One region of the Mesorhizobium sp. M0077 genome, then DNA from elsewhere that is predicted to be linked to it. Evidence: predicted binding sites of a transcription regulator. Region 1 holds the regulator's gene; the other holds the start of a gene.
The links. The regulator LexA, encoded in region 1, represses DNA repair genes until DNA is damaged. The targets are predictions, from matches to a motif close to TGTTCNNNNTGTGTTCNG.
Positions count from the first base shown of each region.

Region 2: the regulator LexA is predicted to act here: its motif matches at 2,337-2,354, upstream of NKJ57_RS11470 (YifB family Mg chelatase-like AAA ATPase).

Region 1 covers NZ_JAMYUL010000002.1:24,672-32,170, forward strand. Annotated here, with positions in the region: gene kynU (kynureninase) at 1-219, opposite strand, end outside; gene NKJ57_RS04275 (GntR family transcriptional regulator) at 387-1,151, shown strand; gene lexA (transcriptional repressor LexA) at 1,357-2,139, shown strand; gene NKJ57_RS04285 (ComEC/Rec2 family competence protein) at 2,133-4,589, opposite strand; gene arr (NAD(+)--rifampin ADP-ribosyltransferase) at 4,696-5,112, opposite strand; gene gltX (glutamate--tRNA ligase) at 5,575-6,999, shown strand; gene gltA (citrate synthase) at 7,181-7,499, shown strand, end outside.
Region 2 covers NZ_JAMYUL010000004.1:335,614-343,112, reverse strand. Annotated here, with positions in the region: gene NKJ57_RS11475 (outer membrane protein) at 1-625, shown strand, start outside; gene NKJ57_RS11470 (YifB family Mg chelatase-like AAA ATPase) at 710-2,242, opposite strand; gene NKJ57_RS11465 (glycosyltransferase) at 2,493-3,557, opposite strand; gene NKJ57_RS11460 (glycosyltransferase family 2 protein) at 3,630-4,814, shown strand; gene gshB (glutathione synthase) at 4,906-5,859, opposite strand; gene NKJ57_RS11450 (GtrA family protein) at 5,940-6,314, opposite strand; gene NKJ57_RS11445 (glycosyltransferase) at 6,318-7,322, opposite strand; gene NKJ57_RS11440 (GtrA family protein) at 7,447-7,499, shown strand, end outside.

The sequences.
Region 1 (7,499 bases):
GAACCAGCCAGCCGTGTTCCAGGCGCGAATGAGGTCGTGCGCCCATTCCTGCGTGGCGGCCTGTTGCAATTCGCTGAAGACGGCTGGTGACGCGGCACCCAGCGAATTGCCGTCGAGATAAATCACGCCTTGCGGCAAGACAAAGCGTTCACGCATGGAGCGCAGCGGATCGGCGGCATCCATTGCTTCGATTGTAGCGAGATCGGGTGTCGTGCTCATGATCCGGCGCCCCTCCATGGACAAACGCGCGCGGCGGAGCCTGCCGCCCAAACATGCCGGCGATCTTGAGTGGTCGCCCTTGAGCTGTCAAACATTATATATAATTCACCCATTGAAAGGCTTTGATATATAATGATCCGCCGAGCGTTTATGTCTGATGGATCACGATGCTGGATGACGAGCAGACCTCGAAGACGGAAGTGGCCTATCGCCTGCTCAGGCGCGATATTCTTGCGACCCGGCTGGCGCCTGCCGCGCCGTTGAAGCTGAGCACGCTGCGCAACACCTACGGCATCGGCTGGACGCCGTTGCGCGAGGCGCTGTCGCGGCTGGAGGCGGAACGGCTTGTGACCGCCATCAGCAACCGCGGGTTTGCGGTCGCTCCCGTCTCTCGGGCGGAGCTCGAGGATTTGGCGCGTGCGCGGCTGGTGGTCGAACTGCCCCTGCTGGTGGAATCGATCGAGAAGGGCGACCGTGAGTGGGAAGACGCGGTCGTTGCCGCCCACTATCGTCTCTCACGGTGCGGGTCTGTTCTCGACGATCCATCGGATGATGCGGTCGACGGGTGGTACGAAAAACACGATGCCTTCCATGCGGCGCTGCTCAGTGCCGCGACATCCAGCTGGCTGCTGCGCTTCAATGCAACGATTTCCGACCAATTGCATCGCCATCACCGCTTTCTGGGTCTGGCCCCGACGCTGCGCGCCGCCGCCGGCCGCACGGATGGACACCGGAAGGCCGTGGCGGCCCTGCGCGACGCCGTGGCGATCGAACACCATACCGCCCTGATGGAAGCGGCCCTCGATCGCGACGTCGAACGTGCGAAAACTCTGATGACCGCTCACATCGGCTACACGCTGCAGGTCTATGCCCAGAGCGAACCCGGCGCGGATGCTGCGCAGCCCCGTCCGAAAGGGAAGCGGCGATCATAGCCGACGACGCAGGGCACTTTGTCTTCGTTTCACCGCGTTGCCGGCCAACGACTACGAGCGCCGCTCGCGGTGCCGAACGTTACGCTGAACAAAACGTCAACACATTCATTAAACTTTAAAAGGTTGCGGAACACAACTGGAACAGATAGTGTTTGTTCTGGGTTTGTTTTTTCTGATTCTGGTTTCAGAACCCTTGGGGGCCGCGATGCTGACGCGCAAACAACATGAGCTTCTGATGTTCATCCATGAACGCCTGAAGGAGAGCGGAATCCCGCCGTCCTTCGACGAGATGAAGGAAGCGCTCGACCTCGCCTCCAAGTCCGGCATCCACCGACTGATCACAGCGCTTGAGGAGCGCGGTTTCATTCGCCGGCTGCCGAACCGGGCGCGCGCGCTGGAAGTGCTGCGGCTACCCGACTCGATCGCGCCAGGCCTCAACGCGGCGAGGAAGTTTTCACCGAGCGTCATTCAGGGCAGTCTTGGTCAAGCCGGCCAAGGGCAAGGCGGCCAGGGACAAGGCGGGATGGGCCAAGGCGGTCTCGGCCGCCAGATCAAGCCGGGCTCGCCGTCGCGTTCGATGTCTGCCGGCAATGACGATGCCGTTTCCTCGATTTCAATCCCGGTGATGGGACGCATCGCCGCCGGCGTGCCGATCGACGCCATCCAGCATCAGACCCATTCGATCTCGGTGCCGCCCGACATGATCATGGGCGGCGAACACTACGCGCTCGAGGTCAAGGGCGATTCGATGATCGAAGCCGGCATTTTCGACGGCGATACGGTCATCATCCGCAATGCCGACACTGCCAGCCCCGGCGAGATCGTGGTGGCGTTGGTCGACGACGAGGAAGCGACCCTGAAACGCTTCCGCCGCAAGGGCGCCTCGATCGCGCTGGAAGCCGCAAACCCGGCCTACGAAACCCGCATCTTCGGCCCCGACAGGGTCAAGGTGCAAGGCAAGCTGGTGGGGCTGATCAGGCGTTACTGAGCCGGCTTAGGTTTGTACTTTTCACGCTGCTTGTAGGGCGGCAGGCCTCGGGCTTCGCGTGAGAAGCGGCGCTGCTCGTGCCAGGGGCGATAAGGCTTGTCGACGGCGAAGTGGATCGTTGGCGCTATCGCTGCCGATTGTGGATCGAAGAAGACGGCGGCGCTGCCGTCGCGGGCGAGTTGTTTCTTCGTCACGACCAAGACCAGCGGGTCGCGGCACGGATTGTAGGCGGTGGCGTCATCGATGACGATCAGGCTCGCGAAGGCACAGGCCGGCCGCGCCGTCTTGCGGTCTTTCGCAAGCGCTACAATGGCTCCGGAAGGGTGCCGGGCGATACAGAGATCGCCGGTGCAATAGAAGGGCGAGCCGGGCGGCAGATCGAGCGGATCGAGATCGAACCGCGTATCTGTTGCCTCGAAAATCTCAGGTGGGATAATGGTTTCGGCCCGCAGCGCCCGTTTCCAATTGTCCGTGGTGAATTCGTTGGAGCGTTCGCGGTTGAGGGCGAGTTCGCCGCCACCGATCGGCATGGCCACCAGATGCGCATCCTCGGATATGAGCACGTCGGGCGTAAGCACCTGCGGCACCGTCAACAGGCCGGCCAGCGCGAAAGGCACGGCCGCCAGCCTGAGCCAGGTGGTGGCCATGGTGGCGATGACGAGGGCGACCGTCACCAGCAGCACCGAGCGGATGGAAATCAACCCGACGGCATCGACCGGCGAGCGCTCGGAAATCCAGGCCGATATGGCGATCATCGCCGTCAGGCCTTTGCCCATCACATAGAGGAACGGTCCGTCGGCGCCGAACGGCATCGCCAGCGCGCTGAGCACGGCAAACGGCATGACGATCAACGATACAATCGGCATCACGGCCAGATTGGCGATCAGGCTGAGCGGCGACACACGCTGAAAATGCCAGATGGCGAACAGCAAGGTTGCACTGCCGGCGATGATCGAGGTCATGGCGAGGCCGCCCATGGCCAGCGCGAATTTTCGCGACAGGAAGCCGACGAAGGAGCGCTTTGCCGGTGGCGTTCTCACCTTGTCGGCGCGGTAATCGGCCCAGCCGGCATAGGCGCCGACAAGGGCGGCAGTGGCGGCAAACGACATCTGGAAGCTGGGACCGACCACCTCGTGCGGCGACACCAGGATGACGGCCATGGCGGAGATCGCCAGATTGCGCATGGTGAGTGCGGCGCGATCAAACAGCACGGCGACAAGCATGACCGCCAGCATGATGAAACTGCGCTCGGCAGCCACCACGATGCCTGAAATGACGAGATAGGCGGCGATGGAGACGAGTGCTGCCACTGCTGCATATTTCTTCACCGGCCGGCGCGAGGAGAAATCCGGAAACAGCGCAAAGGCGCCGCGCAGCAACGCCATGATGGTGCCGGCAACCAGCGCCATATGCAGGCCGGAGATGGAGATGATGTGGTAGATGCCGGTGCGCCGCATCGCTTCGTTGACCTCGTCCGGGATGCCGGCGCGCACGCCGACAATCAGCGCCGCGGCAATCTCGCCTTCGGCGCCGCCGATCTTGCCCCTGATATGGTCGGCAATGTTTTCGCGCGCGTTCTCGATTGCCGAGGAAAGCCGCGCGGTCAGCGGCGGCGGTCCCTGCGTAGCAATGGTTTTCGGATTGCCGAGAAAGAAGCCGCTGCCGCCGATACCGGTGAAATAGCTGTCGAAGGAGAAATCGTAGCTCTCCGGCCGCACCGGACCGGTCGGCGGCAACAGCCTGGCATAGCCGGTGATCAGGGAGCCGGCGGTCATATCGGCGGGAACGGTCCGCGCCGAGAGCCTGACCCGCTCCGGGGCGTAGCGCAGCTTGGGGTAAGCGGTCGAAACCACGTCAAGCGTCAGCCTGATGCGCCCGCTCTCCATCTGTTCGAGACTGACGACGCGGCCGGTCAGCCGTGTCTGGATCTCGGAGCCGAGCATCTGCGTTCCGGCGCGCCAGGTCTCGACTTTGGCGGCGACGACGCCGAGCGCGCACAGCATCGCGGCCATGCAGAACAGATGCGTCCTCGGCCGAGGTCGCGTGGCGACAGCGCAACATGTCGCCAGCACCACAATGGCGATTGGCTGCGCAAAGCCGGGCTCGCCGGCCAGCGAGAAATAAATGATGACGCCGGCCGCCAGGAAAACCGGCACCAGCAGGAAGGCGACGCCCCGGTCGAGCTCCGTGTTGGCGGCCACGGCAAGGCTGCGGCGGAGCGCGGGCCATGACGGACGGCGAAGCCGTCTGCGCAGACGGGCGATAGATCCGGGCGCTGTGACTTGCGCCGGCAACGCGTGACCGGGCAGCGCAGGAGCGACGCCGGGATGCGGCTCAGGCAGCGCGAGGGGCAGCGGCTCGGCATAGGGACTATCGGCAAACAGCGAGCGTTCGCTGACGCTTGCCTCGGCGCCTTCGCCTTCCTTCGTGCCCCGGCCACGTCCAGCCATCGGGTCTGCCCCTTGCGCCCCAGACCTCCTATGCTACATGAACGCGCAAAGCGCGAAAGTCCGTGCGGTCGCGTCCACCGCGCCGGAATTGACCCGCCAAGGACGCTCAATCCTCAATCATATCTCGGCCCTCCGCCCTCAGGCGAGCAAGCCCATCGTGCATTGCCTTCAATTGTTCGGGTGTATGACCCTGCCATTCAGCGAGCTCCCCCAGGATGAGTAACGGATCACGGGAGCGGTAGGATTTCGTCGGATTACCGGGAAATTTTTTATCGGTCAGGTTAGGGTCATCCATAAAAAACCCCGTCGGCTTTACGATGTAAATCCTTTGACGACCGTCACCCGTTGCAAGCTCTGCTCCCCAGATGGCGGCTTCCAGTGTCTGGGTGAAATAGATCCATGACAGTGGTTTACCTCTGAAATTAGAAGGGTGGCCGACGCTCAGCAGATCCCCGGGTTTCAAATCCGCCCGGGTACCATGGTAGAACGGATCACCCTCCGTATGGTCGGCGTTTCTGGTCATCGGTAGTCCTTCTTTCAATCATGCCTCCTTAGTGGCGAGACCGGACTGCACACAGGTTGCGGTGTTCACGATAATGATTGCAGAAAGGTCAATATGCGTGACCAAGCCAACGCTGTCACGGCGGCGTTGTAGTCGGGCAGTGCCGCCTCCGTGAAGAAATGTCCGCTCGTCAGAGGGGGCACCACCGTCGCAGCGATGTTCCAGGCACTGTGACGGACGCTGCAGCCGAATGAAACCCAGACATTGACGCTGCTGCCAAACGAGGTTGCGCGGAGGTGCGAACAGATTTTGTGCTACAAGGCTCCAGCGCCAGTTGACGCAACCGATAATTGCCGACGTGCCCCGGCCACGTCCAGCCATCGGGTCTGCCCCTTGCGCCCCAGACCCCCTATGCTACATGAACGCGCAAAGCGCGAAAGTCCGCGCGATCACGCCCCGCTTTCCAAGGTTCCCGAGAATTCCATGTCCGACACAGTCGTCACCCGTTTTGCCCCCTCGCCCACCGGCTATCTGCATATCGGCGGCGCGCGCACGGCGCTGTTCAACTGGCTGTACGCCAAGCACACCGGCGGCACGATGGTGCTGCGCATCGAGGACACCGACCGCGAACGCTTCAACGAGGCGGCGACACAGGCCATTCTGGATGGGCTGACCTGGCTCGGCCTTTCCTGGGACGGTGAGGCCATATCGCAGTTCGAGCGCGCGCCGCGCCACCGTGAGGTGGCCGAGGAGCTGGTGCGCCTGGGCAAGGCCTATTACAGCTACGAGACGCCTGCCGAACTTGAGGCGATGCGCGAGGCCGCACGCGCCAAGGGCCTGCCGCCGCGCTACAATGGCGCGTGGCGCGATCGTGCCCCCTCGGAGGCGCCTCCCGGCGTCAAGGGCGCCATCCGCATCAAGGCGCCGACCGAGGGCGAAACCGTGGTGCACGACCGTGTGCAGGGCGAGGTGCGCTTCCCCAACAAGGACCTCGACGATTTCATCATCCTGCGCTCGGACGGCAATCCGACCTACATGCATGCCGTCGTCGTCGACGACCATGACATGGGCGTCACCCACATCATCCGTGGCGACGACCATCTGACCAACGCCGCGCGCCAGACGGTGATCTACAACGCCATGGGCTGGGACGTCCCGTCGATGTCGCATATCCCGCTGATCCACGGCGCCGACGGCGCCAAGCTGTCGAAGCGGCACGGCGCACTCGGTGTCGAGGCTTATCGCGCCATGGGCTATCTGCCCGAGGCACTGCTCAACTATCTGGCGCGGCTCGGCTGGAGCCATGGCGACGACGAGATCATGTCGATCAAGGACATGATTTCGTGGTTCGACATCGGCGATGTCAACAAGGGTGCGGCGCGCTTCGACTTCGCCAAGCTCGAGTCAATCAACGGCGCGCATATGCGCAAGATGGCCGATACCGAGCTGTTCGACATTTTCGTCGCCACTCTGCCATACCTGGAAAGCGGATCTGCTATCGCCGCCCGTCTCGACGACGCCAGGAAGGCGCAGCTGCTGGCCGCCTTGCCGGGCCTGAAAGAGCGCGCCAAGACGCTGGTGGAACTGGCCGATGGCGCGGCCTTCCTGTTCGTCGAGCGGCCGCTGCCGATCGACGAGAAGGCGGCAGCACTGCTCAGTGCCGACGCGCGCGCGATCCTGCGCGGCGCACATGCCGCTTTGCAGACTGTTTCGGGCGATTGGTCGGCTGCCGCGGCTGAAGCCGCGGTGCGCGAGTTCGCAACGGCCGGCGGCCACAAGCTCGGCGCCGTGGCCCAACCGCTCCGGGCGGCCCTGACCGGCCGTAGCACCTCGCCCGGCGTGTTCGACGTGCTTGCCGTGCTTGGCCGCGAGGAAAGCCTGGCCCGGATTGCGGATCAAATCGATTAGGAGCGAGCTGGCCCAAAAAGATTGGCATTGAAAGGCGGGTTTCGCAGTGCAACATTAGGCCTTGGCCCAATCAGGCACGCACCTCCCAAAATGCGGTGGCGAGTTCGCGCATTCCGGTGATTTCGACGTGTCGTTTGCAGGAATTGCCTTGCCGGCATGAGGAACATGAAGGAGTTTGAGAATGAGCGAAGCTGCGACAAGACTGGAAACCGGCAGCAAGACGACGCACCCGTCGACTGCCACGCTCGAACTGGCCGGCAAGACGCATGAATTCAAGGTGCGAAGCGGGTCGGTCGGGCCCGACGTCATCGACATCGGTGCGCTCTACAACACCACCGGCGCCTTCACCTACGATCCCGGCTTCACTTCGACGGCGAGCTGCGAGTCGGCGATAACCTTCATCGACGGCGATGCCGGCATCCTGCTTCACCGCGGCTATCCCATCGACCAGCTGGCCGAGCATGGCGACTTCCTCGAAGTCTGCTACCTCCTGCTCTACG
Region 2 (7,499 bases), on a different contig from region 1:
TGCAGGAATTTTGCTGGTTGCGGGCATGACTGTGACCGGGGCCAATGCAGCGGATTTCGTTGAACCGGTAGCCTCCACCTATTCATGGACCGGCTTTTACATCGGCGCGAATGCGGGTGGCGCCTTTGGCAATATCGACGGCAACTTCATAGGCATCACTGGATCGGCCGACATCAGCGACTTCACCGGCGGTGTCCTGGTCGGTGCCAACTATCAATCCGGCCCGTGGGTTTTCGGTATCGAAGGCGACATAAATTATCTGGGCTTCAAGCAGGAATTCGACGACGGCGGTCTTTTTGCGCGTGCAAGTCTGGATGCCTACGGGACGATCCGGGGTCGCGTCGGCTACGCATTCGATCAGTTTCTGCCCTATGTCACCGCTGGCCTTGCCGTAGGCAATGTCAAGATCGACGAACATGTCTTCAACGAAACCGAAACCAAGCTTCAGACCGGATATGCGGTCGGCGGCGGTGCGGAATATGCTTTCAACAACAATTGGACCGTTCGCGCGGAATATCTATACGTCGACCTCGGCAAGAAGGATTTCGGGTTCGATCCCGTCGATCCTTACAACGTGAAGACGAATTTCAGCGTCGTTCGCGCAGCCTTCGCCTACAAGTTCTGACTTTTAGCAAAGCCAGACATCATCGGTTCTTGATATCGGTCCGGGCGGACAGCTAGCCATCCCGACAAAGCAGGCTAGGCTTCGTCACGCCGCCTGCGCTACCCGCTCCGACATCATGCGGTAGGAAATCGCCTCGGCCAGGTGGATGCGGCCGACGGCCTCGCTGGCGTCGAGGTCGGCCAGTGTGCGCGCCACTTTAAGCACGCGGTGATAGGCGCGCGCAGAAAAGCCGAGTTTCTCGCTGGCGTCTTTCAGCAGCGACAGGCCGGCTGCGTCCGGCGCGGCGATGTCCTCGATGACAGAAGGCGAGCAATGGGCGTTGGTGGTGGCGCTGGTGACGCCCAGCCGCTCGAACCGCTCGCGCTGGATGGTGCGGGCGCGCGCCACGCGCTGGGCGACCGCCGCGCTCTTCTCCGCCCGGTCGGGCCGGATCAGGTCGGCGGCCGAGACAGCCGGTACCTCGATCCTGAGGTCGATGCGGTCGAGCAGCGGGCCTGAGATGCGCGCCTGGTAGTCGGTGCGGCAGCGTTCGCCGCGCAGGCAGCGATAGCCGGGCTCGCCGGCCATGCCGCAACGGCACGGGTTCATCGCCGCTACCAGCTGGATGCGCGCTGGATAGGTGACGCGGTGGTTGGCGCGCGCGATCATGCAGTCGCCGGTCTCCAGCGGCTGGCGCAGCGCATCCAAGGTCTGCGGCGTGAATTCGGGAAACTCGTCGAGGAACAGCACGCCGTTATGGGCAAGCGATACTTCGCCCGGCCGTGCCCTTATGCCGCCGCCGACCATCGCCGCCATCGAGGCCGAATGGTGCGGGGCGCGGAACGGCCGTCGGTCGGTCAATTTGCCTTCGCCGAGTTCGCCGGCCACCGAGGCGATCATCGAGACTTCAAGAAGTTCCTTGGGCGCCAGTGGCGGCAGAATTGAGGGCAGCCTCTGCGCCAGCATCGATTTTCCCGAGCCGGGAGGCCCGACCATCAACAGATTGTGGCCGCCGGCCGCCGCCACTTCCAGCGCCCGCTTGGCGCTTTCCTGGCCCTTGATGTCGCAGAGGTCGGGCAGGTCGCGCGCCGAGACATGGATGCCGGGCTCGGGCCGCGACAGCACCTGCGTGCCGCGAAAATGATTGGCGATGGCAATCAGGCTGCGTGGCGCCAATATGTCGAAATCCTTGCCCGCCCAGGCCGCTTCCGGCCCGCAACCGAACGGGCAGATCAGGCCTTTTCCCTCGGCATTGGCGCCGATCGCCGCCGGCAGCGCACCGGCAACCGCGGCAATGGTGCCGTCGAGCGACAATTCGCCCAGCACGACATAAGACGCCAGCATATCGCCCGGAATGGCGCCGAGTGCCGCCATCAGGCCGAGCGCGATCGGCAGGTCGTAATGGCTGCCTTCCTTGGGCAGATCGGCAGGCGCCAGGTTGACCGTCACCTTCTTCGACGGCATCGACAGCCCCGACGCGTGCAGCGCCGCCTGCACCCGCTCGCGGCTTTCGGCCACCGCCTTGTCGGCCAGGCCGACAATCTGCATGCCGACCTTGCCCGGCGCGATCATCACCTGGACATCGACCGGCACGGCCTCGATGCCCTGGAAAGCAACCGTGCGAACCCGCGCCACCATCTTGCTCTGCCCCCGGATATCGGCTCGCCTCGGCCTTGTGGTTCAGACCGCGAGCGACGTCAGGACAAGACAACCATAGATTTCAGGCCAAGGCAAGAACATTACAGGAACATGCATTCGTGGTGGCTGCAGCGCGCTGTGCCGGTTGCAAAAAAGGAAGATGGCCAAGCAAAATGGAACGGCTGCTCCGCCTCCTCGACCGCGTTTAACAAGGGCGACTAGGCCCTTCGGCGATCTGAGGGTGTTGCTTCTAAGCGGTGATGAAGGCATCGACCGAACCTGAAAGCGATCGATCGATCGCGACCTGCGGTGGAAGCCACTCCATGACAGGATATCTGAAAGGCCAAGGCAGGGCGATCCGGCGCGAAGAGCCGCTCTCCAGAAAAATCTCGTTTACAAGGTCTATGAACCGCCCGCGGTCTCGTTCGATTCGTTTCAAAGTTTGCGAACGAATGTAATCCCGGGGAATTCGTCGCTCCTTCAGCGCTAAGACAGCCTCCGCGATGGATCGAGGATCGGGTGGAACTGTGAGCGAATAGTCGTCATCCAGATAAAGGTCTCGGCCGCCATGGTTCGGCGTCGTGACCACTGGAAGCCCCGCGAGAAGATATTCCGTGCTGGCGAACATTGGTCCTTCCAGGTGAGAGAGACAGATTCCCACGGCTGCACGATTTAGATGCGTGTTCACCTGAGCCGGTGCCAATCGGACAGGCTTGCCGGTGCCGTCAAACTCGTTGATAAAGACGTGATGCGGCGCGAGCTCCCTATGCCGATTTATTCGCGCTCTTTCCGACTCCGTCGTGGAGGATCCGCTTGAATCTCGATAGAAGACAAATGCGCAACGCTGGATGCCAAGCGACAAGTCATGGCGCTTCCACGGAGCCAGCTGCGCATTGTAGATTGCATCAAATTCTACAGGGACGTCATCGAGAGGCCTGAATATGTGTTCGGAGGTTGTCGACGTCTTGTTGTGCAGGACGGCGGCCTCGCCGGACTGATTCAACAGATCAGCCTCGGCCTGAGTGTTGGATAGGAAGATTAGCGAGTGACGGGGGTTCTTGAGTCTATGCAGAACGGCATAGGTCCGGATGGTTTTGACGCTAGCACTGTTTTCGATGGACCAGGTTGGCGAGATGAGAAACCAGGCGCGGTGGCCGCGTGGAAGGAAAGGCATATGACTTGCTAATCCGAGCGGCGTACCGGACATTCCCGAATAGGATATGAACGGATCGTCAGACAGCAAACTGGCCTGAAGAGCAGGTTGCGACTTCGCGGAAGGGTGCCCCTTTCTGACTTTGTGGCCATGACGCAGCATGGCTCTGACAATCTCGAATTTGGTAGGAGGGCGATACCCGTGCTGTAGGGTCAACATGCGGCAATTGCGATCTTGAGTGCGGAGAAAACTCGCTTCGATAGAGAGAAATTTGGCAAAGAAACACCGCCATTTGATCGACGGAATATCTCAGGCGATCAAATCTGGTGTACGGAGAAGCGCCTCTTGAAAGAAAACATCGTCCCAAGCGGAGCTGGTTCTCACATCGCGCTACCAACCGTATCCGTTTGCGTAGGCTGTTTCAATCAAGAGGCATTCATCGACACTGCGATCCGATCCGTAGCGGCGCAGACATACACTGCGTTCGAATGCGTGGTGGTCGATGATTTTTCGACCGACGGTTCCCGCCGAAGGATTGAAGAGTGTCTGTCCCAGCTTGGCGACAGTCGTTTCCGCTTTCTGCCCCGACTGCAAAATGGCGGGCAGTTGACAGCAATGATGACCGGGCTTGACGCGACAGCCGGGCCCCTGATCTCCTTTCTTGACGGTGACGATGCTTGGCATCCTGACTTCATAGAATGCCATGTGAGAGCGCATCTCAGCCAAACCCGTATCGCGGCAATGTCGAGCTCCGATGAGGTGGTGATAGATACGGCCGGCAACCTGCTTGCGGGCGGTCATCCCGTATTCCACCTGAATGACCCGCGATCGATGCCGAAAATGAGCGGCTACCTGCATGTCGACACCGAAGCTGACCCGACATTATTATTTATTGATCGGGGTACCGTGGGTTGGTTTTGGTCAACCACATCGGGGATGATGTTTCGTCGAGCTCCGCTTGAAATCATGCGTCCATCCGATCCGGACGAAATAAAGATATGTGCCGATGGTTATATGGCTCGTGCCGCCCATATGATCGGCGGAACCGTGAGGATTGGGCGGGCTCTTGGCAGTTATCGGCTTCACGGCGGCAATGGCTGGGCGGACGGGCGCATCCTGGGTACCGGAGTTGGCCTCGGCAGGATGTCGCCTGATACTGAAATAGCGATACGGCGGGCACTGGCCAATCGTTGGTGCGAAGTGGCGCCGGGACTGGAGCATTTAATCTCCCGCCACTCAATGCGCAGGACCTTGGTCGACCTGATCGGACTGTCTGCGGCTTTTGCATTGCTGGAAAAGAACGCCGATGCGGGTTTTCTGCTGAAAGACTGGGCAACACCACAGCGAAAATTGCAGACCAGACTTATCGGTCTCCTTCCTCCGAAACTGAGGCCTCGGCGCTTCCGGGACATAGTTTGATTTGATGAGCCGCTTGCTCGGCAGTCTTACCCGATAAAGAGCATCCTTCGATGCTCTCTGGACCCACCAAAGTCCTCCGTAGCAACGCACACTACGCGGCCGAATTGCGCCGCATTTCCTCCACCGCGTCCCAGAACAGGCTGGCGATATCCGCGCCACCAAAGCGTTGCACTTCGCGCACGCCGGTTGGCGAGGTCACGTTGATCTCGGTCATGTAGTCGCCGATCACGTCGATGCCGACCAGGATGAAGCCGCGCTCTTTCAGCGACGGGCCGATGCGGGCGCAAATCTCGCGTTCGCGCTCCGTCAGCTCGGTCTTTTCGGCGCGGCCGCCGACATGCATGTTGGAGCGAGAATCGTGGTCGGCCGGCACGCGGTTGATGGCGCCGACCGCCTCGCCGTCGATCAGGATGATGCGCTTGTCGCCCTTGCGCACATCCTTCAGATAGCGCTGGACGATATACGGCTCGCGTGACAGCTGGGCGAACATTTCGAGCAGTGAGGCGAGGTTGCGATCGTCTTCCTTGAGATGGAAGATGCCGGCGCCGCCATTGCCATAGAGCGGCTTGACGATGATGTCGCCGAACTCCTTGCGGAAGGCGGCGACCTCCTGGGGATCCTTGGTGATCAGCGTTTCGGGCATCAGATCGGGGAATTCGGTGACGAAGATCTTTTCCGGACTGTTGCGCACCCAGGCCGGGTCGTTGACGACCAGTGTCTTCGGGTGGATGCGCTCCAGAATATGCGTCGTGGTGATGTAGTTCATGTCGAAGGGCGGATCCTGGCGCAGCAGGATCACATCCATCTCCGACAGGTCGGTGCGCACCTTGTCGCCCAGCGAAAAATGATTGCCCTTTTCGTCGCGGAGCTTCATCTCCTCGATGCGGGCAAACACCTTGCCGCCCAGCATCGACAGCCGGTCCGGCGTATAGTGGAACAATTGGTGCCCGCGCCGCTGCGCCTCCAGCGACAGCGCAAACGACGTGTCGCCGGCGATCGAGACGGTGGAGACATGGTCCATCTGGACGGCGATTTTCAGGGGCATCTTCCGGTCTCCAGCAGGCTCTGTCGCCGATATACGGAACTTGGCGGCTTCTGCCAATCGCGCTTGCTTGGCCCAGACCTTTAACGGTCGAAGACCAGCCGGGAGTAACCGAGGAAGGACAGCGCCATGGCGACCAGCGAGGCGACGGCAAGTGCCGCCAGCGGCGGCAGCGCCGGCAGCGCAAACAGGATGGCGCAGTAGACGAGATAGTTGACGATGCTGGTGGCGATGCCGACGCCGCCATAGCGCGCGCCCTCCTGCGCGACGCCGCGGCTCGACGGCGAAAAGGTCAGGTGCCGGTTGATCTGCCAGGTGACGCACAGCGCAAAGCCGATCGACAGGACACGGGCGACGAAGGGACCGAGCGGCGTCACCGCCAAGAGCAGCCAGAGCGCCGCGGCATCGGCGACGAAACCAACGCCGCCTGCCAGGACGAAGCGGGCGAGCCGGCTCACGGCTCAGGCGGCCCGGGGCGTCTTGCCCGGTTCGGCCTTCGGGATTTCACCAGTGCGTTCGCGCCGTTCGACCCGGCCTGACGGCACCGAGAGATAAAAAATGCGCTTCTGCTCGGCGCGTCCGCGCGATACCGAATCGAGGATCAATCCGGTCACCATCGCAAGCATCGAGAGCAGCAGCAGGCCGACCGACAGCACCCAGGTCGGCATGCGCGGCACGAGGCCGGTCTGGGCGAATTCGATCAGCACCGGCGTCATCAGGGTAAGGCTCGATGCCAGGAAGAAAATGGCGAAGGCGCCGAAGAAGCGCAGCGGCTGCGTCTCCTTCATCAGCATGGCGAACATCCACAGGATCCTGGCGCCGTCGCGATAGGTCGACAGCTTCGACGACGATCCCTCAGGCCGGCGGCCATAATCGAGCGCGATCTCGCTCACCGGCAGTTTCAGCTGCGAGGCATGCACCGACATTTCGGTCTCGATCTCGAAGCCGCCGGAAACGGCGGGAAAGCTCTTGACGAAGCGCCTCGAGAAGACGCGGTAGCCGGAGAAGATGTCGGTGAAGTCGGCGCCGAACAGCCGCTTGTAGAGGCTATTGAAGATGCGGTTGCCGAAGGCATGGCCGGAACGGCCGGCATCGTCGGTGACGCCGCGCCTGGTGCCAACCACCATGTCGCAGCGCTCGGTCTGCAGGATGTTGATCAGCAGCGAGGCATCTTCCGGCGCATAGGTGCCGTCGCCATCGGCCATCAGATAGATGTCCGCATCGATGTCGGCGAACATGCGCCGCACGACATTGCCCTTGCCCTGGCGCGGCTCGCGGACGACGATGGCGCCCGCTGCGCGCGCCTTGAGCGCGGTCAAATCCCTGGAATTGTTGTCATAGACATAGATCTCGGCCGATGGCAGCGTCTCGCGAAAGCGCCGCACCACCTCGGCGATGGTCAGTTCCTCATTGTAGCAAGGCAGGAGCACGGCAATGGCCGGCTCATGGCGGACTTCGTGCGGCATTTCCGTCTCCCGACGCCCGGCGGAGCCTCCGGCCGCGCTCATATGCGGCCTCGCTCAGGCGACTTTACTATTTATTGAAGCTGTTAAGGCTAGGTTTAAGGCCGCAGTCTTTCCGACGAAGGTCATGATGATGAACGCAGCCAAGGCGGGTGCTTCCTCCTGGAAGTCCGATATGAC